4 regions of the Herbaspirillum sp. CAH-3 genome follow, and region 1 is predicted to be linked to each of the others. Evidence: predicted binding sites of a transcription regulator. Region 1 holds the regulator's gene; each other region holds the start of a gene.
What was found. The regulator LexA, encoded in region 1, represses DNA repair genes until DNA is damaged. The targets are predictions, from matches to a motif close to ACTGTATNNNNATACAGT.
Positions count from the first base shown of each region.

Region 1 (7,174 bases):
CGGTCAAGAGGAGATGGGCTCTCAAGTACGGCGTCTGGGGCGAGGGGACGCTGTGCGAAATAACTATCTGAATCCGTTATGAACTGGGGTAGCCGAATCCGTCATGCGCAATGAGCGGGCATTGACGCATGCGGGTGTTCAGCCACTGCAGTTCGTACCAGACTCGAGGGGAAACTCAAGCCTTTTCCTTGATCAGCAAGCCTTGCATCTTGTCGATCGATTTGGCGATGGCGACAGCTTCTTCGCTGGGAATCTGGCGAATCACGGTGTCCGTAGCCGTATCGACGACCTTGATGATGGTCTTGCCGGTATCCTGGTCCTTCGAGAAATTCAACGCGGCAGCATTGGCGGCAGCGAAATCGTTCAACTTGCCCACGGCATCGTTGAGTTCGCTATCGGTGGCGCGTCGTGCTTCCGGGGTGGCCGCCGGTGCGACCGTCGATACCACGGGATCGGGCTTCTCGGCTGTCTTCGGCGCTGCATATGCAGTACCGGAGTCGCCAGCAGCAGTGATATTAAGTGGGGCAATCGACATGGTGCTACTCCCTTCCTTAAAGGAACGTGCGGAGAATAAGGTCTATCCCCCGCACGTCATCCTACCTAGCTATCTGGCTTATTTCAACAGCGAGAGGACCTGCTGCGGCGCCGAGTTGGCCTGCGACAGCATCGCGGTACCAGCTTGCTGCAGGATCTGCGCACGGGTCAGGTTCGCGGTTTCCTGCGCGTAGTCGGTATCCATGATACGGCTGCGCGACGCGGTGATGTTCTCGCTCGACACTTGCAGGTTGCTGATGACCGCGCTGAAGCGGTTCTGCACGGCACCGAACTCGGCACGCTTGGAGGAGATCAGGCTGATGGCCTTGTCCAGGTTCTGGATGGCCTTCTGAGCATCGCTCTGGGCGGACGGGTTGGCAACAGCCTGGTCCAGGGACAGCTTGGCGCTGTCAACGGCAGCTTGCAGGGTCACGGCCGACGAAGCCAGTGCCGAGGAGGACAGGGACGAACCGGTAGCGAACAGGTTGTCCAGGGCAGCCTTGGCCGAGGTGTAGGTCGCTTGCGCGGTGCTCACGCCGCTGGTGTCGCCCAGACCGATCAGGCCCTTGGCGCTGGTGCCGATGACGGTAGAGATGGTCGAGTTGTTCGACAGGTCATCCAGGGTGATGGTGATCTGGTCGTTCAGCTTGTTGTCTTGCACGTTGGCACCGACCTGGAACGACAGGGTCAGGGAAGCCGACACGTTGGTAGCGTCGGAGCCGGTACCAGCCGAAGCGCCCTGGCCCACACCGGTGAACAGGTTCTGGCCGTTGAAGCTGGTGCCGTTCAGGACGCGGAACACTTCCTGCGACAGCTGGGTGTATTCGTCGTTGAGGGTCTTGCGGTCTTGTGCGCTGTTGGTGCCGTTGGCTGCTTGCACAGCCAGTTCACGCATACGTTGCAGGTTGTCGCCGACGGTCGACAGAGCGCCTTCAGCGGTTTGCGCCATCGAGATACCGTCGTTGGCGTTACGTTGTGCAACTGCCAGACCCTTGATCTGGGAGTTCATGCGGTCGGCGATAGCCAGGCCGGCGGCGTCGTCCTTGGCGCTGTTGACGCGCAGGCCGGACGACAGACGTTGGATCGAGGTATTGAGCGACGACTGCGAGGAATTCAGGTTCCGCTGCGTATTGAGCGACGGAATGTTGGTATTGATGACTGCTGCCATGTTAATTCTCCTAAGATTTGAGACCGATGATCCGAGTTTCAGTGCCTAACGTTGGTCTTCTACCCATGAGCCCCAGGCGTTTCAACCTCTGTTGATTGCTTTATCGGGCAGTCTTGGAAAAAGTTTAGGGCTATTTGCAAAAAATCTTTTTCAAGGCTTTCCGAACTAAAACTGCGTGCTTTGAAACTCCAAGCAAATCCTTTTTCGACGGCAATTCCAAAAACTTTAGGAAAATTGCTGTTGCGGCCGAGAAAAAAGTTCCAAAAAGCAAAAACCGCCCGGCAAGGGCGGTTTGGCAGGACCAATGCGCGATCGGCAAGGGATCAGGCCTGGACTTTTTTCTGTTGCAGGATCGTTAGTTCCTCGCCAAGTTTTTTCAGCACGGAATCCCAATCGCTGACCGCTGGCTGGCGGAACAGGCGCATGCTGGGGTACCAAGGGGAGTCCTCCCGATCATTGAGCCAGCGCCAGTCCGGGACGTGCGGCAGCAGCACCCAGGTGGGGTGATTGAGGGCGCCTGCCAAGTGAGCCACTGAGGTATCGACGCAGATAACCAGGTCAAGATTGCTGATCGCCGCAGCCGTATCGGCAAAGTCCTGGCAGTCGTTGCCCAGGTCAAAGACGGGCAACTCAGATGGCAATTCCTTGAGTCCTTCTGCCGGCTTGCCTTTTTGTAAAGAATAGAACTCGACCTTGGGCAGCGCGAAGAGCTGCTTGACCTTTTCCAGCGGGATCGAGCGATGGCGATCATTGCCGTGTTCCGGATTGCCGCCCCAGACGATGCCGACACGCAGGTTTTCCTCAGATCTTGTCAATGTGGAAATCTTCAGTTTCCAGTTTGCTGCCAGTGCCGGATCGGCAGAGAGGTAGCCCTCCGGATAGCGGGGGATATCCTCGACCGTGTGCGTACGCATCGCATAGGGCAGGCTCATGAGAACATAGGCGCAGTCGCAGGGCGGCAGCGGGTCGCTTTCGCGCACCAGCGTGACCTGGGGAGTGAAGGATTGGAACAGGCGGTAAAGAGGATTCTTCACATGCAGCGCGACGCTGGCGCCTTGCGCCATGAGCAGGCGGGCGTAGCGCAGGAACTGGATGCTGTCGCCGAAGCCCTGTTCGTGCATCAGCAGGATGCGCTTGCCGGCCAGCGAAGACTTGCCATCCCATTTGGGAATGACCTCGAACAACTTGTGGATCAAGCGATAGACGTGGGCGCGTTCCTTGGTGGTCAGGCGGCTTTCGTGGCACTCCCAGCCTTCCTCGAATTCGCCGCGCAGCAGCAGGGTCAGTGCCAGGTTGTGCTTGGCGGTCGGGTAATTCGGGCGCAGGGCCAGGGCCTGGCGGAAGTTGCCGAGCGCGTCGTCATAGTCGCCGTGATCGTGCTGGATGGCGCCGATGTTGTTGTAGGTCATGGCGTGCTTGGGATCCAGTGCCAGGGCCTGCTTGAACATGCGCATGGCATCCTCGAAGCGGTCGCCCGTGTTGAAGTAGCTCGAGCCGAGCTTGACGTAGCCATTGGGATCCTTGGGCGCGATTTCGATGACGCGCAGCATGTGTTCATGGGCTTCGTCGATCTTGTTCAGTTTCAGGTAGCTGTCGGCTATCTTGTTGTGGGCGTAGGTGTCCTGCGGATCCAGCAGGATGGCTGTCTTGTGGGATTCAACGGCTTCCTTGTACATCTCCATGGCGTGGAATGCTTCGCCCAGGGCGGTGTGGGAGGGTGCAAAATTGATCTGGTATTCGAGCGACTTCAGGATGGTCGCGACGGCCTCGTCGAAACGTCGCGCGTCGATCAGGGCCCGGCCCAGGTGCGACAGGGGGCCGGGCGCATTGGGTTCGCGCCGGGCGGCGTCCTCGAAGTATTTGATCGAGGCTTCCGGGTCGTTCTTTTCGTGCAGGGCATTGGCCAGGCCGATGCGGGCCGCCCGGTTCTCCTTGTCCAGTGCGATGGCGCGCTCGTAAATGGCAATGGATTCATCGATACGATCCTGGCTCAGGACCGTGCCGGCCAGGTTGCTCAGGTATTCGGCATTGTTGGGATCGGCCTCAATGGCCTTGCGCAGATATTGTTCGGCTTGCGCGAACTGGCCTTCCTGCATGGCGATGAGTCCGCGCGCGTGGTTGGCGAAGACCAGGTTGGGGGCGCGGGCGAGCACGGCCGTGCAGATCGTCTTGGCCTCGTCCGTCTTGCGGCTGTCCAGCAGATCGAGGCATTTGCGAACGTCCAGCAGATCCTGCAGATTGGACTTGGCGGCGGCGGGCGCCGGAATGTGTTTGCCGTGCTTGTTGCTGCTCTTGCGCGTCGACATCGAAAAAGATCCTCTTGGTTGGGCGCATCGGTTGCGCCGGGCATAGCTATCCAGCAGGCATGATATGCGCAACGCGTCACCGGTGAAGAGGTGAATAGAAAGCAAAAAACCTCCGTTTTAGGCGGAGGTTCATGCAGCAACGGACAATCAATGTCCGGCCGGAGCAGGTTCGCGACAGGTGCGGGCGGCTGCGCCGCTGGTCATCAGTTCCAGCTGCGCAGCAATCCCACGGCCAACCCTTCGAGTGCGAACTGGTCGTTTTCCGGCTTGACGATGATGGGCTCGAACTCCGGATTTTCAGGGAAGAGGGTGATGACGCTGCCGGTCTTTTGATAGCGCTTGACCGTGACTTCGTCGGCCAGGCGGGCGACCACGATCTGGCCGTTGCGCGCCTGGTCCGCGCGGCGCACCGCCAGCAGGTCGCCGTCGAGGATGCCGGCATCACGCATGGACATGCCGCGCACCTTCAGCAGGTAATCCGGCTTGGCCGGGAACATGGCCGGGTCGACCTGGTAGGTCTTTTCCACGTGTTCCTGGGCCAGGATGGGCGAACCCGCCGCCACGCGGCCGATCAGCGGCAGGCTCAGCTGCATCAGGGCAGGATGGGGCAGGGCCATCTGGCGTGCGGTGCTCGCGCCGGCCGCGCTGCCCGACTCGCGCAGGCGGATGCCGCGCGAGGTGCCGGGGGAAATTTCGATGGCGCCCTTGCGGGCCAGGGCCTGCAGGTGCTCTTCGGCGGCGTTGGCGGAGCGAAAGCCCAATTCGGCGGCGATCTCTGCGCGCGTGGGAGGGAAGCCGGTGTTCTCGATGGCGTTCTTGATCAGGTTCAGGATCTGTTCCTGGCGCGCAGTCAGTTTGAGCATGAGGGTGGCCTTTCTCGGAGGGAAGGCTGTTTGGATGAACAGTCTGTATTTTTATACAGGTGCAATCCTTGTGTCAACGGCAACATGCATATTCCTGGAGCGAAAAGGCAAGCTTTCTTGTTTATATAGAGCGTGCCGCAGGTGAAGGTCTTGCGTGGTCTTGTGCCCGGGGCCGCATATTGTGGTCCCCCGGCTGCATCGGCTTGATGCCGGCATTGCCGCGAGAGCGGAAACCTAGTATGATCTCGGGTTTTCCTCTTCCCACACCCGTCTTGACGCCGGGGTGGGCGTCTTCAATAAGTCCATAAGGAGTCTACATGCGTCATTATGAAATCGTATTTATCGTCCACCCGGACCAAAGCGAGCAAGTGCCGGCGATGATCGAGCGTTACAAGGGCATCGTCACCACCCGCGGCGGCAAGGTCCACCGTGTCGAAGATTGGGGCCGTCGTCAACTGGCTTACCAGATCCAGAAGCTGGCCAAGGCTCACTACGTCTGCCTGAACATCGAAGTCGACAGCGAAACGCTGGCTGAAATCGAAACCGGCTTCAAGTTCAACGACGCCGTCCTGCGCCACCTGACCGTCAAGATGAAGAAGGCCGAAACCGGTCCTTCCCCCATCCTGAAGGCAGTGCAAAAGGAAGACGCGGCCAAGAGCCGTACCGAAGCTCCGGCAGCTTAAGCGCTGCGAACATCGCGGAGAGTGAACCAGCTTCAAGTCATCGCCAGCCTGGCAGAACGTGATGTTTTGCGTTACACGCCGGCCGGTATCCCGATTGTCACTGCCAGGTTGCAGCACCAGTCGGAACAGATGGAAGCTGGCATGCAGCGCCAGGTCGAATTCGAGATCGCGGCGCTGGCAGCAGGAGAAATCTCCGGTGCGCTCAACAGGGCAGCGCTGGGGGAAGTCTTCCGGTTCACCGGCTTTTTAGCCCGCAGGAATCGCAACAGCAAGAGCGTCGTGTTTCATATCGTTGATTTTGGCCCGGTCGCGCCGGATTGAGCGGCGCAAGGTAGCCAAACAGACCTTACCCAATTTTTAGATACAGGAGCCAACCATGGCATTCGGTAAAAAGTTCGATAAAAGCAAGCTGAAAAACAAGCGTCAACAGCAAAACCCGCTGTTCAAGCGCAAGAAATTCTGCCGTTTCACCGCCGCTGGCGTTGAACAGGTCGATTACAAGGACGTGGACACGCTGAAGGACTTCGTCCAGGAAAACGGCAAGATCATGCCGGCACGCCTGACCGGTACCAAGGCCCACTACCAGCGTCAAGTTGACACCGCCATCAAGCGCGCGCGTTACCTGGCCCTGCTGCCGTACACCGATCTGCACAACGCCTAATCAGCGTCGAGAAATAGGAGAAAAACATGCAAGTCATTCTGTTGGAAAAAATCGTGAATCTCGGCGGTCTGGGTGATGTCGTGCGCGTCAAGGACGGTTTCGCACGCAACTTCCTGATCCCGCAACGCAAGGCCCGCCGCGCTACCGATGCAGCCATCGCTGAATTCGAAGCCAAGCGCGCTGACCTGGAAAAGGCTGCTGCCGAGAAGCTGGCCGCTGCCCAAGCCCAAGGCGAAAAGCTGACCGGCTCCACCGTGGAAGTGTCGCAGAAGGCCGGCGTTGATGGCCGTCTGTTCGGTTCCGTGACCAACTTCGACATCGCTGAAGCCCTGGGCAAGAAGGGTTTTGCTGTCGAGAAGTCGCAAGTGCGCCTGCCCAACGGCCCGCTGAAGACTGTTGGCGAACACCCGGTGTCGGTGGCTCTGCACACCGACGTGGTGGTCGACGTCACCATCGCAGTCAAGGGCGAGCAAGCGTAATACGCCTGTTTGCTGCAATTCGTTTTGCAATAAAAAAGCCGGGTTCGCCTGGCTTTTTTATTGTCAGTTTCTCCTGGGCATCCCGGCGGCACAGTGATTGTCGAACAGGATGTCATTGGCTTCATGTCGCATCCGTTCGCATGAAGCATCAGGTCGTGCAAAAACGTCCGGTCTGACCTACGGCTTCACATCAGCAGGTTATAATGCGCGCCATGAAAGAATCGTCCCGCGGCAATCCAGAATTTTTCCGTGGCCAGAAAGAGTCATCGGACCCCCAGATCGATGCGCTCCGCGTGCCGCCCCACTCCATCGAGGCCGAGCAATCGGTGCTGGGCGGCCTGCTGCTGGACAACGCGGCTTGGGACCGTATCGCCGATTTCGTCAGCGCTGAGGACTTCTACCGCTACGATCACCGCATCATCTTCGAGCACATCGTCAAGCTCATCAACAGCACCAAGCCGGCTGACGTCATCACCGTCT
Region 1 is NZ_VSWE01000006.1:305,598-312,771, reverse strand. Features, by position in the region: gene FYB76_RS10225 (flagellar protein FlaG) at 176-535, opposite strand; gene FYB76_RS10220 (flagellin) at 614-1,702, opposite strand; gene FYB76_RS10215 (tetratricopeptide repeat protein) at 2,026-4,008, opposite strand; gene lexA (transcriptional repressor LexA) at 4,212-4,871, opposite strand; gene rpsF (30S ribosomal protein S6) at 5,189-5,554, shown strand; gene priB (primosomal replication protein N) at 5,576-5,875, shown strand; gene rpsR (30S ribosomal protein S18) at 5,931-6,215, shown strand; gene rplI (50S ribosomal protein L9) at 6,242-6,694, shown strand; gene FYB76_RS10185 (replicative DNA helicase) at 6,898-7,174, shown strand, end outside.

Region 2 (7,174 bases), on a different contig from region 1:
GGCTCGACATTAGCATGGAGGGCTCACATCGAAAGATAGTGAATAGCTATCCATTGTCGATGACGATTAATTTTTGCACAAGCAAAAACTCGCTTTTATACGAGATCTGACAAAAATTTCATCAGATTGTGCTGCTGCGCGTCATGCTGTTTTCCACTGGCTGCAACAGTCCTGTCCAGCTTGGGAATGGCCGAGCTCAGCCGCCCCAGAGTTCGCCGTTCAGGCCGCTTTGCGGTGCAGTCACGCCAAAGTGCTGATAGGCCGCACCGGTGGCGATGCGCCCGCGCGGGGTGCGCTGCAGGTAGCCTTGCTGGATCAGGTAAGGTTCCAGCACGTCTTCGATGGTGTCGCGTTCTTCACCGATGGCTGCCGCCAGGTTGTCCAGCCCGACCGGGCCGCCGCCGAACTTGAAGAGCACGGCCTCCAGCAGCTTGCGGTCCATCAGGTCGAAACCGACCGGGTCCACGTCCAGCATCACCAGGGCGGCATCGGCCATCTCGCGGGTGATGCGGCCTTCGCCCTTGACCTCGGCATAGTCACGCACGCGGCGCAGCAGGCGGTTGGCGATACGCGGCGTACCACGGCTGCGGCGGGCGATTTCCAGCGCGCCCTCCTCGACGATGGGAGCATTGAGCAACCCGGCACTGCGGGTCACGATGCGAGCCAACTCGGGTGGCGTATAAAACTCCAGCCGGGCGACGATGCCGAAGCGGTCGCGCAGCGGATTGGTCAGCATGCCGGCACGGGTGGTGGCACCCACCAGCGTGAAAGGCTGCAGGTCCAGGCGCACCGATCGGGCGGCCGGGCCTTCGCCGATCATGATGTCGATCTGATAATCTTCCAGCGCCGGGTAGAGGATTTCCTCCACCACCGGCGACATGCGGTGGATCTCGTCAATGAAGAGCACGTCATTGGCTTCGAGATTGGTGAGCAAGGCCGCCAGGTCGCCGGCGCGCTCGAGCACGGGGCCTGAGGTCTGGCGCAGGTTCACGCCCATTTCGCGGGCGATGATGTGGGCCATGGTGGTCTTGCCCAGGCCGGGCGGGCCGAACAGCAGGGTGTGGTCGAGCGGCTCGCCGCGCTTGCGGGCGGCCGAGATGAAGATTTCGAGCTGGGCACGCACCTTTTCCTGGCCGACGTATTCGTCCAGTTGCTTGGGCCGCAGCGCACGCTCGATGGCTTCCTCGTTGGCCGAGGCCGGGGTGGCGGAGATGATGCGCTGTTCGGAGAAATCGTCGGTCTGGATGCTCATGCTCTAATCCTTGTCTGCCTTTTGCCTGTGCATCAGCCCTTGGAGAGCGCCTTCAAGGCCAGCTTGATGCCGTCCGAGACGCTGCTGTCCTTGGGCACCTGCTTCATGGCCAGGGTCGCTTCCTTGTCCGAATAGCCCAGGGCCAGCAGGGCATTGAGGATGTCGGCCGAGGCATCGCTATGGACCACGCCGGCCACCGCGCCCAGATCGGCGCCGAGCTTGCCCTTCAGTTCCAGCAGCAGGCGTTCGGCGGTCTTCTTGCCGATACCGGGCACCCGGGTCAGGCGGCCGGCTTCCTGCAGGGTCACGGCCTGGGCCAGGTCGGCCACCGACATGCCGGAAAGGATGGACAGCGCCGTGCGCGCGCCCACGCCGGAAATCTTGATGAGCTCCTTGAACGTATTGCGTTCTTCGGCGGTCCCAAACCCGAACAGGATGTGCGCATCCTCGCGGATGGCCAGGTGGGTCAGCAGCGTGACCTGCTCGCCCAGGCCCGGCAGGTTGTAGTAGGTGCTCATGGGCACGGCCACTTCGTAACCGACGCCCTGGCAGTCGACCAGCAGGTTCGGGGGGATTTTTTCTAGAAGAATTCCGGAGAGGCGACCGATCATGGCGTCAGGGATGTGCGTGGGAGGCAGCTTCTGTGATAATCCCGCGATGATACAGCACTGTTCGGATAAACAGTATCCAAGCCTCCTCCCCTTAGATGAAGACAAAGGAAAAACATGGCCGGTAGCGCCTTCTTCGCATTGATTGACGACATCGCCACCGTGCTCGATGACGTTTCCCTGATGACCAAGGTGGCCGCCAAGAAGACGGCCGGCGTGCTGGGCGACGACCTGGCCCTCAACGCCCAGCAGGTGGCGGGCGTACGCGCCGAGCGGGAGCTGCCGGTGGTCTGGGCGGTGGCCAAGGGTTCGTTGAAGAACAAGGCCATCCTGGTACCGGCGGCGCTGGCCATCAGTGCCTTCATCCCCTGGGCGGTGACGCCGCTGCTGATGCTGGGCGGCGCGTTCCTTTGCTTCGAGGGCTTCGAGAAACTGGCGCACAAGTATCTTCCGCATGATGACGAACATCATGAAGTCGCCGCCAAGACGGCCGACGACGTCGATCCGCTGGTCTACGAGCAGGAAAAGATCAAGGATGCCGTGCGCACCGACTTCATCCTCTCGGCCGAAATCATCGCCATCACCCTGGGTACGGTCGCCGGTGCGCCCCTGCAGCAGCAGATCACGGTGCTGGTGGGCATCGCCCTGATCATGACGGCGGGCGTGTATGGACTGGTGGCCGGCATCGTCAAGCTCGATGATGGTGGCCTCTACCTGGTGCAGCATGCGGGCGCGAGCGCCTGGGGGCGCTTCAAGGCCGGTATCGGACGGGCCGTCCTGGCGGCCGCACCGAAGATGATGCGCAGCCTGTCGGTGATCGGGACGATTGCCATGTTCATGGTCGGCGGCGGCATCCTGACCCACGGCCTGCCCTTCGCGCATCACGCCATCGAGGCAGCAGCGCAAGCCGTAGAGGGGATCGCGGTGGTCGGACCAGTCCTCGGGGCAATCACCCCGGCGGTCCTCAATGCTCTCTTCGGGGTAGTCGCAGGGGCAGTGGTGCTGGTAGTGGTGAAGCTGGCGCAGCGCGTGCTGTCGCTCTTCAAGAAAAAAAACTAACCGACCAGACGCCCGCCGCGCATGCGGATGCCCTTGCGCGCCAGCGCCGGGGCCAGCGCGCCGAGGTCCGACAAGACGCCTCCCCCATGCGCATGGCAGATCGCCACGCCCAGCGCATCGGCGGCGTCGGTGCCCGGCAGGCCGGGCAGCTTCAGCAGCCGCGCCACCATCTCCTGCACCTGCGCCTTCTGGGCGCGTCCATGGCCGGCTACGGCTTGCTTGACCTGCAGGGCCGTGTATTCGGCGACCGCCAGGTCGGCGGCCACCAGCGCGCAAATGGCCGCGCCGCGCGCCTGCCCCAGCAGCAAGGTAGATTGCGGATTGACGTTGACGAACACTTTTTCGATGGCCGCGCAGTCCGGCGCATAGGACTTCACCACTTCACCGACACTGGCCAGGATCACCTTCAGGCGTGACGGCAGGTCGCCGTCCGGCGTCTTGATGGTGCCGGAGGCGATATAGGACAGCGTGTTGCCCTGCTTGTGGATGACCCCGAAACCGGTGGTGCGCAAGCCAGGGTCGATACCGAGGATTTTCATGCCCGCCAGTCTAACCGATCAGGCGGGCATCTCGCGTCAGAACAGGACGCCCTGCCCCGGATCCGGCATTTTCTGGCGCGGGCGGCGCTGGGTGGTCGAGGGCAGGCCGCTCTTGCGCGAGCCATGCTTGTCCTGGATGGCATCGGCTTCCGCGCGCGCGGTACTGCTGCTGCGCTGGCCGTAGAGGGCATCCTTGGCGTGCTGGAGCGCCGTCTTCTCATCCACGATGGGATCGGGATAAGCCGCCGTGCCGAATTCCGGCACCCAGCGCCGCACGTACTCGCCCATCGGATCATGATCGCGCGCCTGCTTGGCCGGCGAATAGATGCGCAGGGTGTTGATGCCGGTGGTGCCGGATTGCATCTGCATCTGGCTCCAGTGGATGCCCGGCTCAAAATCCAGGAACTGCCGCGCCAGGAACAGCCCCGGAGCGCGCCAGTGCAGCCACAGGTGATAGGCGGCAAAGCTGACCAGCATGGCGCGCATGCGGAAGTTGAGCCAACCGGTGGCGCACAGCTGGCGCATGCAGGCATCGATCATGGGATAGCCGGTACGGCCTTCGCACCAGGCATCGAAACGCGCCTGCGCCTCCACGCCCCACGGACCGCCATCGCCCGGACGCAAGCCATCCAGCGAACGCGCCACGTTGCGCCATTCGATATCAGGCTGGTCTTCCAGCTTCTGCATGAAGTGGCAATGCCAGCGCAGGCGGCTGGAGAAGCCGCGCAGGCCGTAGGCCAGCTCGCGGTCGGCCGTGTGTTCGATGGCCAGCTCGGTGGCCTGATGCACGCTGCGCATGGAAATGGTGCCGAAGGCCAGATGCGCACTGAGCCGGCTGCAGGCTTCGGGTGCGCTCAGCGGACTGGACATGCCACGCCGGTAATCGCGCCCGCCGCCGCCGAGGAAGGCGCGCAGCGTATCCCACGCTGCCGCCTCGCCGGCGGGTGGTTGCAGGCGCACCCCGGGCAAACCCAGTTCGCTCAATGTGGGCAGCCTGTCGGGCTGCATCCCTTGCGGTGCCAGGAAGCCGACAGGATTGGCAACCTGCGTTGCCTCCATGCGCTGTACCCAGCGCGCGGCACAGCCGTCGCGGCTGCGCAGGCGGCGCACCACGCCGGTTTGCGCAAACTCCTGCCACCGCACGCCCTGGATGCGGCTCCAGCGGTTGACCGAAATATCGCGGGCATAGCTCCAGGCCGGGCCGGTTTCTTCATGACTGAAAAGATGGGTCACGCCCCACTGCCGGCGCAGCGATTCCAATACCTGCACCGCCTCGCCAATGCGTACCAGCAAAGGCAGGCCGCGCTGCTTCAATTCGATCTGCAAGGGGGCAAGGGAACGCAACAGGAAGTCCACATGCCGTGGATCGCATTCAAAACTCTGCAGCCAGGCTGGCTCGATGATGAAGACCGCAAACGCACGCTCGCATCGCGCAGCCTCAGCCAGCGCCGCATGATCGCGCAAGCGCAGGTCGCGCTTGAACCAGACCAGACCCACGCTCATCTCAGCCTCGGTCCTGGCGGCGTTCGAGCCGCACCACCAGGCGTTGCACGGCCGGACGCACGCGCAGGAAGCCGCGATAGCTGCGCTCCATCAGCCACAGCATGCCGGGCAAACGTGCCAGCCGGGCCAGCCAGCGCCACCCCGGCAAGCTCGCCCACAGCTGCACGAAGGCTTCGGCACCGCTGAAGACCACGCCATCCGCGCGACGCACATGAAAGCGCGCCAGCAGCTGCTGGCGCGTGAGCCCCGCCGGAAGCTCCATGGCGGGCATATCCGGGCGGCTGATGTCGCAAAAGCGCAGCGGGGCATCCCCCGCACCGCGCTGGTACACGCCAATCTCGCGCCGGCACAGCGGGCAGGCGCCGTCGTACAGCACGGTAATCTCATGCTGTGGTGGGCGAGCGTCAGGATCCGCCATCGCGCCGCTCCTTGCGTTCGGTGCGCGCCAGCAACTCGGCTGCCGTCTGCAGGCCTTGCGTGCTGCGACGCCACCATTGGGTGAACAGGTCGCTGGGCTTGTCCACCACCGGGAACAACTCGGGCGGTGCCACGCACTGCGCCCACAGCGGCAACCAGGGGGCGAGATGCGGATCAGCCACGCAACGTACGCTGCGGGCAGACTTGAGCGCACGGCCGACGGTGGCGGCGTCACCGTGCCAGCACAGCGGAGTCAGCTCGCGCATGCGCGCACCGACGAAATCCCAACGGCGCTGGTCCCAAGGCCAGAGCAGATGGAAGTCCGAGAGATACAGACCCACCACCACGGTGTCGGCCGACAGGTCGGACGGCAACTCGCCCAGGCTCCACGGATGGACCAGCCAGACATCGCGTCCGGCCACGGCCTGCGCCTCCGGGCCCACACTGCCCAAATGTTCAGGTGGCACCGGCAGCAGGGCCGGCTCCTTGCAGCGCTCGCGCGTGCGCTGGGCGGGTTCGGCCGCCACCGGGTCGGGATGGAGGGCGATTTCGCCCAACGCTTCATAGGAGGTGTCGACCACGGTCCCCGGGCTATGCCACTCGGCCGGGGCGTACTTGGCGACGTTCTCGGCATTGAACAGGTAAGGCTTGTGGCTGCCAGTGCCCGCCACCCATTGCCAGCTCAGGTGATTGCTGGCGAGGTCGCCATCGAGCAGATGGCCGACCATCCAGTCCGCCCCCGCGCGCCAGTGCACCTTGCGCAGATGCACCACATAACTGGCCAGCCACATGCGCGCGTGATTGTGCAGGGTACCGGTGGCATACAGGGTACGCACGGCCTGGTCGATCACCGGCAGGCCGGTGGCGGCTTCGCGGATATCGGCCGGCAGTTCGCGCGCATAGGCCGCCTCCGGGAGCGGACCGGCATGCAGCGAATCGAAGATGCGCGCCCCGCGCCTGGCCCAGACGTAGCGGTAGAAGGCGCGCCAGCCGAGCTCGTAGACAAACTTGTGCTGCACATCCAGCGCCTGGCGGCTGCACACGCCCGCCAGCACTTCGCGCAGGCTGACCAGGCCGTGCGTGAGATAGGGCGACAGGCCGGTCACCGCGCCATCCAGGCTGTTGCGGGTGCGGGCATAGGCACCGGGACGCACGGCGGCGATACGCTCGCGCGCAGCGGCCAGGGTCGGCAGCAAGGGCAGCAATGCCAGCGGTCGCGGCGCAGGGACGGCCGCGACCGTGGCAGCGGCGGGTGCAACGGGTGCATCTTCCGGGGAAGGTGTATCCAGCACCAGGTCGAATTGATGTTTGCGATACATGGCTCGACTCCTCAAAGGCCAGGGTGGGCGCGCTTGCGGCGGCAGGCTTCGGAACAGTATTTGACCTCGTCCCAGTTCTTCGCCCAGGCACGCCGCCAGGTCATGGGCAGGCCGCACACGGCGCAGGGCTTGCTGGGCAAGTGCGCCTTGTTGCCGCGATGTCCGTTGACTTGGCTTTTCGGTTTCATGACTCAGGATTGTACTGAATAAATGCGTCACACTTGACTCATGACGCCAAATTCGCGTCTATAATCTGTGTCAAACATGATTCACCGGAGACCATCATGAGCCTTGCGCAATCGACCTCTTCCCCTGCCCTTGCGGCCGACAAACCCGCTGGCGAAGCCTTGCGCCGTACTGGCGCGGTGGCGCGCATGCTGCGCATGCCGGTGGCCACGCTACGCGTGTGGGAGCGCCGCTACGCGCTGACGCAGGGCAAGCTTTCGCCCAGCGGCCAGCGTCTTTATTCGGAAGCCG
Region 2 is NZ_VSWE01000004.1:150,085-157,258, reverse strand. Features, by position in the region: gene FYB76_RS06780 (2-keto-4-pentenoate hydratase) at 1-16, opposite strand, end outside; gene ruvB (Holliday junction branch migration DNA helicase RuvB) at 197-1,252, opposite strand; gene ruvA (Holliday junction branch migration protein RuvA) at 1,285-1,863, opposite strand; gene FYB76_RS06765 (DUF808 domain-containing protein) at 1,978-2,919, shown strand; gene ruvC (crossover junction endodeoxyribonuclease RuvC) at 2,916-3,458, opposite strand; gene FYB76_RS06755 (FAD-binding domain-containing protein) at 3,495-4,961, opposite strand; gene FYB76_RS06750 (thiol-disulfide oxidoreductase DCC family protein) at 4,963-5,379, opposite strand; gene FYB76_RS06745 (FAD-binding domain-containing protein) at 5,366-6,697, opposite strand; gene FYB76_RS06740 (DUF2256 domain-containing protein) at 6,709-6,885, opposite strand; gene FYB76_RS06735 (MerR family transcriptional regulator) at 6,982-7,174, shown strand, end outside.
Region 2: ruvA (Holliday junction branch migration protein RuvA) is a predicted target of LexA. The motif match lies at 1,920-1,937, and genes of this name have one in related genera.

Region 3 (7,174 bases), on a different contig from region 1:
GTGACAATGGCGCTGGCGCAAGAGGCGCTTGCAGAGCGGGTTTGCAGGCTGGCATGCGATTTGCCATCTTGGGGGATGAACCGCCGCTGCGGCCATGATCGCGGCGGGATTTCAACCATAAACCGAACGGAGACGACATGAACCTGGCAGACATCAGCAAACTCGGCGTACGCGATCCCTTCAAGCAACGTTACGACAACTTCATCGGTGGCAAATTCGTGCCGCCGGTCAAGGGCGAATACTTCGAGAACATCAGCCCGGTGATCGGCCGCGCCTTCTGTGAAGTGGCGCGTTCCAGCGCCGAAGACGTGGAGCTGGCGCTGGACGCCGCCCACGCGGCCAAGAAGAGCTGGGGCAAGACTTCCCCCACCGAGCGCGCCAACATGCTGCTCAAGATCGCCGACCGCATGGAAGCCAACCTCGAATTGCTGGCCACCGCCGAGACCCTGGACAACGGCAAGCCCATCCGCGAAACCATGGCCGCCGACATCCCGCTGGCCATCGATCACTTCCGCTATTTCGCCGCCGCCGTGCGCACCCAGGAAGGCAGCATCTGCCCCATCGACAGCGACACTTACGCCTATCACTTCCATGAGCCGCTGGGCGTGGTCGGCCAGATCATCCCGTGGAATTTCCCCATCCTGATGGCGGTGTGGAAGCTGGCCCCGGCACTGGCTGCCGGCAACTGCGTGGTGTTGAAGCCGGCCGAGCAGACGCCCGCTTCCATCATGGTCCTCATCGAACTGATTGCCGACCTGATCCCGCCGGGCGTGGTCAACATCGTGCAGGGCTTTGGCGTCGAAGCAGGCAAGCCGCTGGCCTCCAACAAGCGCATCGCCAAGATCGCCTTCACCGGCGAGACCACGACCGGCCGCCTGATCATGCAGTACGCCTCGCAGAACCTGATCCCGGTGACCCTGGAGCTGGGTGGCAAGTCGCCCAACATCTTCTTTGCCGACGTGCTGGACAAGGATGACGAGTTCTTCGACAAGGCCCTGGAAGGCTTCGCCATGTTCGCGCTGAACCAGGGCGAGGTCTGCACCTGCCCCTCGCGCGTGCTGGTGCAGGAATCGATCTATGACCGCTTCATCGAACGTGCCTTGAAACGCGTGGCCGCCATCAAGCAGGGCAATCCGCTGGACAAGAGCACCATGATCGGCGCGCAGGCTTCGCAGGAGCAGCTGGAAAAAATCCTCTCCTACATCGACATCGGCAAGCAGGAAGGCGCCAAGGTGCTGGCCGGCGGCGGACGTGAAGAACTGGGCGGCGACCTGGCCACGGGCTACTACGTCAAGCCGACCGTCTTCCAGGGCAACAACAAGATGCGCATCTTCCAGGAAGAAATCTTTGGCCCCGTGGTCTCGGTGACCACCTTCAAGGACGAGGAAGAAGCCCTGGCCATCGCCAACGACACCCTCTACGGCCTGGGCGCGGGCCTGTGGACCCGCGATGGCACGCGTGCCTTCCGCATGGGCCGCGAGATCCAGGCCGGTCGCGTGTGGACCAACTGCTACCACCTGTATCCGGCACATGCAGCCTTCGGCGGCTACAAGCAATCCGGCATCGGCCGCGAAAACCACAAGATGATGCTGGATCACTACCAGCAGACCAAGAACCTGCTGGTCAGCTACAGCCCCAAGGCGCTGGGCTTCTTCTGATGGCGTGATTTCGTTTGACTCCTTGCAGCAAGGCAGCTTCGGCACCGGTCCGCAACTCTCGCGGCCGGTGCCGCTTTTATTGGCAGAACCAGACTCAACAGGAGAGCGGCGAATGAATGCATTGCCCAGGGTGACGGCCACCGAGGCGACGGTGGAGTTGCTGCGCCAGTTGAAGGCGCGGCATGGCGAACTGATCTTTTTTCAATCCGGTGGCTGCTGCGATGGCAGTGCGCCGATGTGCTATCCGGCCGGCGACTTTACGCTGGGCGACACCGACGTGCATCTCGGGGAAATCGATGGGGTGCCGTTCTACATCGGTGCCGACCAGTTCGAATACTGGAAACACACGCAACTGATCATCGATGTGGTCACCGGCAACGGCGGCATGTTCTCGCTGGAGAACGGCAGCGGCAAGCGCTTCCTGACGCGCTCGCGGCTGTTTTCCGATGAGGAATATGACGCGCTTGCCCCGCTCAGTGCCCGCGTGACTTGAAGCGGCGATAGAGCGTATTGCGCGACACCCCCAGCGCCTTGGCGGCCGCGCTGACGTTGCCGTCATGGGTGCGCAGGGCACGCTCGATGGCAGCCCATTCGCTGTCGAGCATGGACAGCGGCTTTTCGCCCGTTTCTTCATGGGTTGCGGGGGCCGGCATGCCACCAGCCGCCTGCAGCGGCGCTGCCTCGTCCAGAAAATCATCTGGCAGGTGTTCCACGCCTATCCAGGTCTCTCCATCGGCCATGGCCAGGGCGGTGCGGATCAGGTTGGACAGCTGCCGCAGGTTGCCCGGCCAGCGGCTGGCCTGCAGCAATGCCATGGCCTGGGCATCGAAGCGAGGGGCATGGCGTCCGCCTTCCTGCTCCAGGATGCGGTCGATCAGCTTGCCCAGGTCGCTGCGCTCGCGCAAGGCGGGCAGTTTTACCTGCAAGCCGTTGATGCGGTAATACAAATCTTCACGGAAGGCATGGCGCGCGGCCATCTCGCGCAAGGGCTGGTTGGTGGCACAGACCAGCGCAAAGTCCACCGGGATCACACGCTGGCTGCCCAGTGGCGTCACTGCGCGCTCCTGGAGCACGCGCAGCAGGCGGCCCTGCAGGGCCAGCGGCATGTCGCCGATTTCATCGAGGAAGAGTGTGCCGCCCTGGGCTTGCGCGATCTTGCCCAGCGCGCCCTTGCGGCGGGCACCGGTGAAGGCGCCGTCTTCATAGCCGAAGAGTTCGGCTTCGATCAGGTTCTCTGGAATGGCCGAACAATTCACGGCCACGAAAGGCGCTGCGCCACCCCGGGTTTGGCTGGCGTGGAAGCGCGCGCTTTCGCGGTGGATGGCTTGAGCCAGCCACTCCTTGCCGGTGCCGGTTTCACCGGTGATGAGCACCGGGATGTCGCGGTCGATCACCTTGCGCAGCTTGGCGATGATGGCGCTCATGCGGGCGTCGCCGGTATCGAGGGCGTTCAGGCCGCCACGCGGCTGGCCCGGATGGGGGCGCATGGGCGGTGCCTGGCGTGTGGCCGGACTGGCGGGCAGTGCTTCCGGGGCCTCGATCACGGCCTCGCGCGCGTTCTGGAAATGCTGGTCGCGCAGCCTCAGCTCGGCGCGGCCATGGATGCGGATGCCGTTGTGCAGGCACAGCTCCAGCAAGCCCGATGCGGCCTTGCGATGGTGTTCGAACAGCAGCGACAGCGGCACCCCGAAGAGCGACGCAAAGGTATGCGACTGCAGCGTCGAGAGCGTCAGCCCCAGCTGGAATTGCGCGCTGCGGTTGGCCGCCAGGAAACGCCCGCCCGGTGTGAAGCTGACGATGCCTTCGACCAGCGTGCCCACGAATTCGGCGCGGCTGTGGAAGTGCAGGGTGATGCAATCGGGGAAGCTGCCGGCCAGCAGGTGGTTTTCAATCATCTGCGCCGACATGCGCACCAGGGCCATGGTGTGCTTGTGGAAGCTGCCGCATTCGCCCGAGACATCCAGCACCCCCAGCACTTGGCCGCGATGATCGAAGATGGGCGCGGCCGAGCAGGTCAGGAAGCGGTTGGCATCCAGGTAATGCTGCTGGGCGTGCACGGTAGTGGGTTTTTGCTCGAAGAGGGCCGTGCCGATGGCATTGGTGCCGCGCAATTGCTCGGACCAGCGTCCGCCCGGGCCCAGGGCTACGCGATCGGCCTTGGCCAGGAAGTCGCTGTCGCCCAGCGTATGCAGGATGGTGCCCTCGGCGTCCGAGAGGATCACCATGCTGTGGGTATTGCGGATCTGGTCGTAGAGGGTTTCCATGACCGGGCGGGCATGGCCGGAGAGGGCCTGGTTGGCTTCCAGCGTCTGGGCCAGGTCGGCGCGCGAGAGTGAATCCAGGTCGGGCCGCTGGCCGCGCGTGATGCCGTAGGACGAGCTGCGCTGGTGCGAGCGTTCGATGGCCTGCAGGTCCGGCACACCATCCGCGCTGGCCTGCACCAGGGGCGAAGCCCCCAGCAATGCACCGGCACCGGGCCGGTTTGCCTGGTATTGCATCCTTGTCTCCTTGGGACCTCTGGCGGTCCTTGTTCCCCCTATATGGTCGCTTTCTTCGCTGATGGGAAGCTGAGGGTGAACTAGCATAACCGATTAATGCGGCAGGAGGACAAATTGAAACAGCATTTGCAGCGCGTCCGAAGTGAAGGCAGAATACTGTATATAAAAACAGTATCGATGAGCTTTCCTTGGCCTCTTTTCCCAAATTCCCGCAGGGCATTGCCCGGCCTTTCCCGGGGCAGCCGGCCCGTTCGGCGGCCTCCGGAGAGGACGACGCCACCCTGACGCCAGAAACCTTCATCCACCGCGACCAGGTTGCGCAGAAGGGCCGGGGCGCGGTCACCAACCTGCGTGGCCGCTATGAGTCGGTGGCGCGGGAGGAGTTCGACGATGGTTGGCAGTCCGTCCGTTTTGCCGAGGCGCGGCCGGAGGCGGGCGAGGGCATGGAAGAGGATGAGCCGCCCCGCCTGAAGACCATCGTCACCGAGGAAGACGCCCGATCCGTCATCACCCGCAACAGCTCGCCGGATCTGCCGTTTTCACTTTCCCTCAATCCCTACCGGGGCTGCGAGCACGGCTGCATTTACTGCTTCGCGCGGCCTTCGCACAGCTACCTGGGCCTGTCCCCGGGCCTGGATTTCGAAAGCCGCCTGGTGGCCAAGCGCAATGCCCCCGAAGTGCTGCTGCGCGAACTGGCCAAGCCGTCCTATGAACCCGACACCATCACGGTGGGCATCAATACCGATGCCTACCAGCCCATCGAGCGCGAACGCCAGCTGACCCGGCGCATCCTGCAGATCCTGCACGACTGCGAGAATCCGGTGGCGCTCATCACCAAGTCCTCCTTGATCGAACGCGACATCGACCTGCTGGCGCCCATGGCAGCCAAGGGGCAGGCCATCGTCGCGGTGACGATTACCACACTGGATGCGGCCATCGCGCGCACACTGGAGCCGCGGGCGGCCAGCCCGGCGCGGCGGCTGCGGGTGATCCGCACGCTGGCCGAGGCCGGCATTCCGGTGAGCGTGTCGATTGCACCGGTGATCCCCTTCGTCACCGAACCGGACCTGGAACGCGTCATGGAAGCGGCCGTCGAGGCCGGGGCGCGCCAGGCGGGCTACATCGTGCTGCGCCTGCCATGGGAGGTCAGCCCGCTGTTCCGGCAGTGGCTGCAGGCGCATTTCCCCGACCGTGCGGCGCGGGTGATGAACCGCATTCAGGACATGCGCGGCGGCAAGGATTACGACGCCGATTTCGCCACCCGCATGCGCGGCACCGGGGTCTGGGCCGACCTGCTGCACCAGCGCTTCGAGAAGGCCAGCCGGCGCCTGGGTATCGATCACCGCCATCGTGCCTTCGCCACGCTGGATGCCAGCCGCTTCAGGCGGCCAGTGATGGTGCCGGCGGGGCAGGGGCGGTCGGTGGGCGATACCCAGCTCGATTTGTTCTGAGCGGGACGGCCGGCGGCTGGTAAGATCCGCGTTTTCGTCCGTTTCTTCACTTCTCTGCATGCACACCCTGGAACAACTGCGCAGCGGCGCGCTGGAAGGCATTACCCGCCTGTCCCTGTCGTGCGGGCTGCGCGAATTCCCGCCAGAAATCTTCACCCTGGCCGAAACCCTTGAGATTCTGGACCTCAGCGGCAATGAGCTGACGGCCTTGCCCGAGGACCTGCCGCGGTTGCACCGGCTGCGCATCGTCTTCTGTTCCGACAATCCCTTCACCGAATTGCCCGCTGTATTGGGACGCTGCCCGTCGCTGGAGATGATCGGTTTCAAGGCCAACCGGATCGAGCACGTTCCTGCCGAATCGCTGCCCCCCACGCTGCGCTGGCTGGTCCTGACCGACAACCGGATCGAACAGCTGCCATCGAGCATCGGGCAATGCCCGCGCCTGCAGAAGCTGATGCTGGCGGGCAACCGCCTGCGCGCGCTGCCGCCGGAACTGGCGGCCTGCCGCAACCTGGAGCTGCTGCGCCTGTCGGCCAATGCGCTGGAGGCGTTTCCGCATTGGCTGCTGACCTTGCCGCGCCTGAGCTGGCTGGCCATGGCAGGCAATCCCTGGTGTGCGGCGGTGGAAGAGGCGGCGGATCGCAACGCGCAAGTCGCGGCCATCGATTGGGACGACCTGGCCTTGGGCGAAAAGCTGGGGGAAGGCGCCTCCGGTGTGATCCACGCGGCCCGGTGGACCGTGGAGGGCAGGTCGCAGCCAGTGGCGGTGAAGCTGTTCAAGGGCGCGGTCACCAGTGATGGCCTGCCCGAGCGCGAGATGGCGGCCTGCATCATGGCCGGCAGCCATCGCGGGCTCATCCCCGTGCTGGGCCGGTTGCATGGGCATCCGCAAGCGGTGCAGGCCCTGGTGATGCCGTTGATCGATCCTGATTTCAAGGTGCTGGCCGGCCCGCCCAGCCTGCAATCCTGCTCGCGCGATGTCTATGCACAAGGCTTCACGCTGGCCTGGAGCCAGGTGATCGCCATCGCCCGCGATATCGCCTCGGCAGCAGCCCACCTGCACGCGCAGGGCATCGTGCACGGCGACCTCTATGGTCACAACATCCTGCATCGGGAGGGCGAAGCCTTGCTGGGCGATTTTGGTGCGGCCTGGTTCTACGATGTCGAACAGCCGCATGCCTGGGGTGTGCAGGCCATGGAGGTGCGGGCCTACGGCTGCCTGCTGGAAGAGTTGCTCGCGCATGGCCAGCCGGCAGATGACGCCGGCAAGAAGCAGCGAGCAGCCCTGGCCGGAGTGCGCCAAGCTTGCCTGAGCGCTGATGCCGCCGCGCGGCCGCATTTCGAGGCCATCGTGGCCATGCTGGATAATCTGACTGCGGGCTGAAGCGGCGTTCAGGCCCGTTCGCTGGAACGCAGCAGCACCACCAGCGCACCCGCGCCGCCATCGGCTGCGCGGGCCTGGCAGAAGGCCATCACCTCATCCTTCTGCGCCAGCCAGTTGCGCACCTTGTGCTTGAGTACGGGCTCCTTGTTCACCGAACCGAGTCCCTTGCCGTGGATCACCCGC
Region 3 is NZ_VSWE01000001.1:341,653-348,826, forward strand. Features, by position in the region: gene adh (aldehyde dehydrogenase) at 138-1,658, shown strand; gene FYB76_RS01615 (DUF779 domain-containing protein) at 1,771-2,151, shown strand; gene FYB76_RS01620 (sigma-54-dependent Fis family transcriptional regulator) at 2,132-4,156, opposite strand; gene FYB76_RS01625 (PA0069 family radical SAM protein) at 4,345-5,607, shown strand; gene FYB76_RS01630 (leucine-rich repeat-containing protein kinase family protein) at 5,666-6,991, shown strand; gene FYB76_RS01635 (Smr/MutS family protein) at 7,000-7,174, opposite strand, start outside.
Region 3: FYB76_RS01625 (PA0069 family radical SAM protein) is a predicted target of LexA. The motif match lies at 4,312-4,329, and genes of this name have one in related genera.

Region 4 (7,174 bases), on a different contig from region 1:
ATTGGCTGGTATGTTGGTCGATGTCTTCTGGAAAATATTCCATGGAGACGCTGGAAATATTGCACATCAAACTTACTTTCGACAAAAATCTGCTTTCTGTTTTCATACGAAATCTTCAAGAAATCTATGCCTGCCGTGAGGATATCTACCGCATGAGCATTACTTACCATTCGAGGTATTTTCGTTTCTCTATCTACTTCGAAAACTGAGTTGTCAGGTGCCATAGCGACAGTTGACGGCGAGTGAGTAGTGACAATAACGTTGACCCCGGCCCTGTTTACTATGGTTTCCACCAAGGTATCAATCAGGAGTTTGGAAAACTGAGGGTGCAATGGCGCATCTGGCTCATCCAGAAGTAACAACTCCGGCTTCGCCCCTCCTTCCTGAGTATTGTATATAGCCAGTGCCAATGACATCAGAACGCGCTCGCCCGACGAAAGGTCATTCACCGAAATGTCGACACCTTTTGACCTATCTATCAGCCTAAGTCGATATGGCAGCTCGAAGTCACTCAGATGTGGGTTGATAACCTCGTAAGGTAGCTCAGCGCGCGCGAGAATTTCATTGATGAGATCCCACGGTGGTGGCCCATATTTTTCGGAAAATTCAGCTGCACTTAGAAAAGGTGGCGTTGGCAACCCTTTGCTTGCCCTTAGTTCAGCAAGTTCATTCTTCACCTGCCGCGTGTGATACGCCTTAAAAATTAGCGCCGTTTGACTGAAGAATAAGTTTGATTGGGCGATCTCAACGAAACTGATATTGGCGAGTACATCATCTTGAGTTAGCTCATCTAGTTCTTTGCCAGAGCGGGCAAGAATTTTGGCAATGACGGCATGCAAAGTTGGATTCTGGCCGTATGCAGGCAAAAATTCGCGAACTACATCGTTAGGTCTTTGGCGGCCTGCCTGCAGATGGTTTCGATAATGCTGCGCTAACGAACTTATCTGCCCCCACCAATTGCCCACGTTCGATATTAGTTGGCTTGGATCACATTGTTCCTCAACCTGGGGATTTAACCCATTGAAACCCACCAAGTGCACCGGTGTCACTTGTTTGCCGCGATCCACAATCGATGCGATGCCAGAATTTGAAAGCGCCTCAAGTAGATGGCTTTTACCACTGCCGTTTTTGCCGGTTAGGATGCTAAAAGACGGAAGATCGAAACTTAATCCGCGTGGGATAGATTTATGCGTTTGGTTGATAGTGATTTTCATTATTTTTCCCCAGTTGCATTTATTTTATCTAAGAGCTGATGAGTAAATAAATTTCCTTAATAATAGAATAGCTTGATAAGTTGAGTCGCTATTGGCGCATCAAAATGCGTCAACTTTGATGCCCGCTACTCGGCCCGTCTTTGTAGACGGGATGGGCTTTGGCGCCTGACGCAAATTTGAGTCAAAACCGACCCATGTAGCGGGCAGGCGCGGGGTGGGGGCAACCGCGCGCGCAGGGCCGGGAAAGTGATTTATACTGTACGCATATACAGTATTGTTGAAAAGTCACCATCCCGAGTTGTCGATATGTCATGCCTCACCTATCCCGCGCCGATCCCGCCAGGGAGTCCCGTCAGGCCCGTGCCGGCCATCCAGTTCGCCGGCGGGCCGCTGGCACTGCACATCACGCACAAGCTCCATGCCGGCTTCCCTAGCCCCGCTGCCGACTACACCGCCGATCCGCTGGACCTGAATCAATACCTGGTAGATCGCGTCGCCTGCACCTTCCTCTTCGATGTGGCCGGCTGGAGCATGAGCGGCGCGCACATCGTCGAGGGCGACAAGGTGGTGGTGGACCGTTCCATTTCGCCCCAGCCCGGCCACATCGTGGTGGCCATCGTCAATGGCGAATTCACCATCAAGCGCCTGCGCCTGGTCAACGGCGCCTACGAGCTCCACCCCGAGAACCCGGATTTCCGCCCGATCCGCTTCGGCGATGGCGAGGTGCTGGAGGTCTTCGGCGTGGTGGTGGGCGTGGCCAGGAAGATGCTGTGAGCACCCAGCCGCCTAGTCCGGTCGGTTTCGCCCTGGTCGACGTCAATAATTTCTACGTCTCCTGCGAGCGTGTTTTCGACCCCAAGCTCAGGGCCCGGCCCGTGGTGGTGCTGTCCAATAATGACGGGGGCGCAGTTGCGCGCTCCAATGAAGCCAAGGCGCTGGGCATCAAGATGGCCGCGCCCTGGTTCATGATGCAGGAGCTGGCACGCCAGCATGGCATCGTGGCGCTCTCTTCGAACTACACCCTCTACGCCGACATGAGTAATCGCGTCACCGACGTGCTGCACCAATATGGCATTACAAGACATCGATGCTGCGTGAAGACGCCTGCCCTTGGTCCTGAAGACTCGAAAGCACGTGGCCATCGCGATCAATCAATTCCATCGGTAATAGCCCTCTATAAACAAATTCAGCGCCGGCAGATCGCTGAGGCGGTGTAACCACACCCCTCCCAAGGAGCGGCTGTTGTGCAGAACGCACCAAGCGCCATTGACATGAAAAAGCGTGCCGATGTGGATGAAGTCAGAGCAGATCAACACCACGTCCCCATCCTGGATCTCGTGACGCTCAATGGGCCGCCCCAGCTCTGCCCGATAGCGCTCAATGGCGGCCGCAGGAGCAAGCCGCCTGGCGCGATGGGTCGGCATGACAATCTTCTTGCCGAATAGATCGCGCTGGAGCAGGACGGCCAGGTCCGCGCAATCGAAGGACGCCGGATCGTAACGCCGCCCGACGTACCTATTCAGTTCACGCAAGCGGCTCATCAGAAGATTTTCGGCGATGTCTTCGGGTCATGTCTCAGCCGGACCGCCTGCTGATGCAGCCGACAGTCTTGCGAGAGCGTGCCGCTGATAACGGATGCATCGACCGAGATCGAGACGATGGGCACCGACCAACTCCATTCGATGATTTCTGGACTCGCTCTGCTGGCGACCTTGACCACGGCATTCAGCGCAGCACCCGCAGGGAGCCTTTCCAGCTCGCCCATCAAGTCGCGACCTGTGTTACCGATCTCGATCTTGACCTGGGGCGCTTCTTCGCCGGAATCGGTTGGCAACGAAAAACGGAAGGGGAATCCCGTGTAGGTCCGACCGTTACTAACCCAGTCACGGGTACTCAATATCGTCATGCCAAGCACCGATCCGACCCGCACTTGATGCTGCAATGCGCCCGTCACGGCGCGTGCCAAGCAAAGGCGATGCCGGCATTGGCATAGGCCACATGGATCAGCAATCCGCTCTTGAAGGCCATGCCCTCTTGCTGCCCCCCGGTTTTCCCAAAGGGCATGCCCGGAGCGGCTGTCAGTGCCGGGGATCAACCCTAGGCCGGCAGCCTCATCGCTCAAAGCGCCGAATAACTGATAGGCAAGGATGATTTCGGGATGTTCTGATACAGCCACCACTCGCTGCAATGAAAAGGTCCGGGCCTCTACGAGCAGTGCCGCGATATCGTGGACATCGGGTTCCAAATTGTCGACTCCGTTATATATTATTGATTGCAGCTTTTTTATTTAACGGAAATTTATCAACATCTCCTGCTCTCCCCATCCCTAGCAGCGGCCAAAAAATTGATATCTTCGGACAAGATGGATTCTCTACATTCCTGGAATTTTCCGCGCAGCGTGACTGGCACGCGCCTGCTGGTGGACTTTGGTGTGGCTCAATCGATGAGCGAACGAGAATGCCTCCAGCAGACCGGCCTGCACCTCGAAGATCTGCGCAATCCTAGGCATGTGGTGGCGGCCGAACAGGAGCTGCGCGTCATCAGGAATTTGCTGCGCAAGTTGCAGGGACAGATTCCGCACCTAGGTATCGAGGTGGGCCTACGTTACCACTACACAACGCTCGGGATCCTCGGCTTCAACCTGGCCACCTGTGACAGCATACGGCAAGCGCTTGAGACGGTGGTGAGCAAATATTTCAATCTGACCTTCGCCTTCACGACCTTCCGTGTCACGGAAAGTGAGACGGAAACAGAGGTCATCATCGATGCCTCAGACGTTCCGCAAGATGTCCGCAGATTCATCATCGAACGCGACATCGCCGCTCTGATCGCCGTTCAACGCGAACTTTCGGCAGACAGGGGGGCGGCCCTGCGCGTCTGCTTCGCTTTTGACGATGACCAGCAAGCTGGACATTACGCACAGGCCCTGGGGGTTGCGACCTTATTCAATCATCGTCAAAACCGGGTCTGCTTCGATCGCCAGCGCATACTTGCGCCTCTGGCGCAAGCCAACGAACTGATACGCTGCATCACCGATGAACAATGCAGTCAACTGCGCACGCAATACCAGAATGGCATCAGCTTGGCGTACAGAGTCAGAGCGCGCCTCACCGAAGATCTCGAACTGGACATGGAACAATGCGCGCACGCCATGTTCATGAGCGCGCGCACGCTCCGACGCCAGCTCAATGAGGAAGCGACCTCGTTCAAGGCCATTAAGGAAAGGCTACGCCTCGACCTGGCTAGGCAATACCTTTTGGAACAAAGTCTATCCGTGGAAAACGTCGCGCTACGCCTGGGCTACCAATCCTCATCAGCGTTCGTCGCGGCGTTTCGTCGCATGACCAAGCAGACACCGCTGGAATTTCGCAAACACCAGTGGGAAGACATCCTTTAGAAATAGGCGGATCAAAAGCGCATGCCTACCACCGGGCTTCCGCCGGCTATGCGGGCAGAGTACGAATCCCGCGTTGTCTGTGTAAGCAGATTTAGCCTGCAGGTGGGCGTCTTCGAGGATGGAAATCGCCGCCGACCGACCTAAGGAGCCCGGCTGCAGCGAGACAGCGGCGAGGTCATCATGGAGCTGGTGGATGTCCAGGTGGATGCCATCAAGGCATCGCGCATGGTCATCAAGGGAATCGAGCGACGCCAGACCGGGAAGACAATGGAACTCGCCGAACTGTTTCATTCCGGAATTCCAACGCCGGACAACTGACGCAAAAATATTTACAAACCGCTTGCTCTGTTTATATGTTGATGTAGAATTTCTCAAATAAATAATTATTCAACTGAGGAGACAAGAATGGCATTCATCACGAACGCGTGGTATGTCGCGTGCTGGGCGGCACAAGTGAAACCAGGCGAAATGTTCCATCGGACCTTGCTCAATCAGCAGGTGGTTTTCTATCGCAAGCAGAACGGTGAGGCGGTGGCGCTTCAGGATCGCTGTCCACATCGCTTCATTCCCCTGCATCTCGGCAACCTGCGCGGCGATAGAATCGAGTGCGGCTATCACGGTCTACAGTTCGACTGCTCCGGAAAATGCGTCAAGAATCCCCACGGTGATGGAAAGATTCCGGCGGCAGCGAAGGTACGGTCCTACCCCGTGAACGAGAAGCACGGCATGCTTTGGATCTGGATGGGAGAGGGTGTGGGCGATCCGACGCAGATCCCGGACTACAGTGTCCTAGAGCCTGAATCGGGCTATCGGACCAGCACCGGCGGCTATATTCACATCAACGCCAACTATGAGCTGATGGCGGAAAACCTGCTCGATCTGAGCCATATCACCTATCTTCATGATGGACTGCTGGGTAGTCCGGAGCAGGTGGGGGCCGACCAGGAGGTGAAGGAGGAGGGTGGTCACATCATCTGCAACCGGTGGATGCCCAATGTCAGCGTGCCCGGCATCTTCGATATGCTGTACAAGCGCGATGGGAGGCACGTCGACATGTGGACCAACATGCGCTGGATTCCACCCAGCAGCTTCATCCTCGATTCGGGTGTGCATGCGCCGGGCGGCCAGCGCGAAAACAAGGGGTGGTATTTCGGCGTACACATCCTGACCCCCGAAACCGAGCGCACCACCCACTATCATTTTGCCGCCGCATTGCCATCGGGCACAGCGATGACCACCGAGGAAGCGGCACGCTATGCCGAATTGCGTCGCTTCGCCTTCGAGGAGCAGGACAAGCCCATGCTTGATGCCCAGCAGGCCGCGCTCGGCGAGGCCAACTTCTGGGACATGAAGCCGGTACTGCTGACCGTGGATGCAGGGCCTGTCCGCATGCGCCGTGCACTGGAACGCATGCTGGTCGCTGAGCGACAGGGCACCGCTACGACGGGCTGACAGACAGCCGATTCGCAATACCCATAAATAAAAAACCACAGAGGAGACAACAATGCAGAATGCATGGAAAGGCGCCGCCATGGCCGCCTTGGTCGCGGCCGCATGGGTGCCAGCTGCTGCGCAGACGCCGGTGAAGATAGGATTCATCGGTGAACTGTCGGGGCCGCAGGCCTCGATCGGGCGCGATCAGTACGATGGTTTCATGCTGGTCGTCGAACGCAATGGCGGCAAGCTGGGCAATGTGCCGGTTCAGGTGATCAAGGAAGACACGCAACTCAAGCCGGATGTGGCCAACCAGGCGGTGCGGCGGCTGATCGAGAAGGAAAAGGTGTCGATCATCACCGGTGTGTCCTTCTCCAACATCATGATGGCGGTGCACAAGTATGTGACCGACCAGCAGGTCTTCCTGATCGGTTCCAACGCCGGCCCCTCGCAGATCGCCGGCGCACAATGCTCTGCCTACCAGTTCATCACCGCCTGGCAGGGTGACCAGGCCGCCGAAGTGGTCGGCAAGTATGCCACCGATCGGCAATACAAACGTGTGCTGTTGATGGCTCCGAACTACCAGGCCGGCAAGGATACGCTGGCCGGCTTCAAGCGCCATTACAAGGGGCAGGTGGTGGAGGAGATCTACACGCAGCTGAATCAGCTGGATTTTGCGGCGGAGATCTCGCAGGTGTCGGCGGCCAGGCCGGATGCGGTCTTCGCCTTCTTCCCCGGTGGCCTGGGTGTCAGTTTCGCCAAGCAATATGCGCAGGCGGGCCTGATGAAGAAAGTGCCCTTGCTGTCGGTGTTCGTGGCCGACGCCATCAACCTGCCATCGATTGGCGATAACGCCCTGGGCATGGTCAGTGGCAGCTTCTGGGGGCCGGATCTGGAGGTGGCGGCCAACAAGCGCTTCGTCGAGGACTTCGAGAAGAAGTATGGGCGGATTCCTTCCAACTATGCTGCCCAAAGCTATGATGCCGCGCAGTTGCTGGACTCTGCCATCGCGAAGGTCAGCGGCAACGTGGCGGACAAGCCGGCGTTCATGGCCGCGCTCAAGGCAGCAGATTTCCATTCCGTACGGGGGAGCTTCCGCTTCAACAACAATCATTTCCCGATCCAGGAC
Region 4 is NZ_VSWE01000016.1:85,066-92,239, forward strand. Features, by position in the region: gene FYB76_RS20570 (AAA family ATPase) at 1-1,214, opposite strand, end outside; gene FYB76_RS20575 (LexA family transcriptional regulator) at 1,521-1,988, shown strand; gene FYB76_RS27135 (hypothetical protein) at 1,985-2,431, shown strand; gene FYB76_RS20585 (hypothetical protein) at 2,366-2,755, opposite strand; gene FYB76_RS26900 (DUF1833 family protein) at 2,755-3,459, opposite strand; gene FYB76_RS20595 (AraC family transcriptional regulator) at 3,577-4,611, shown strand; gene FYB76_RS20600 (hypothetical protein) at 4,792-4,929, shown strand; gene FYB76_RS20605 (aromatic ring-hydroxylating dioxygenase subunit alpha) at 5,017-6,063, shown strand; gene FYB76_RS20610 (ABC transporter substrate-binding protein) at 6,116-7,174, shown strand, end outside.
Region 4: FYB76_RS20575 (LexA family transcriptional regulator) is a predicted target of LexA. The motif match lies at 1,470-1,487, and genes of this name have one in related genera.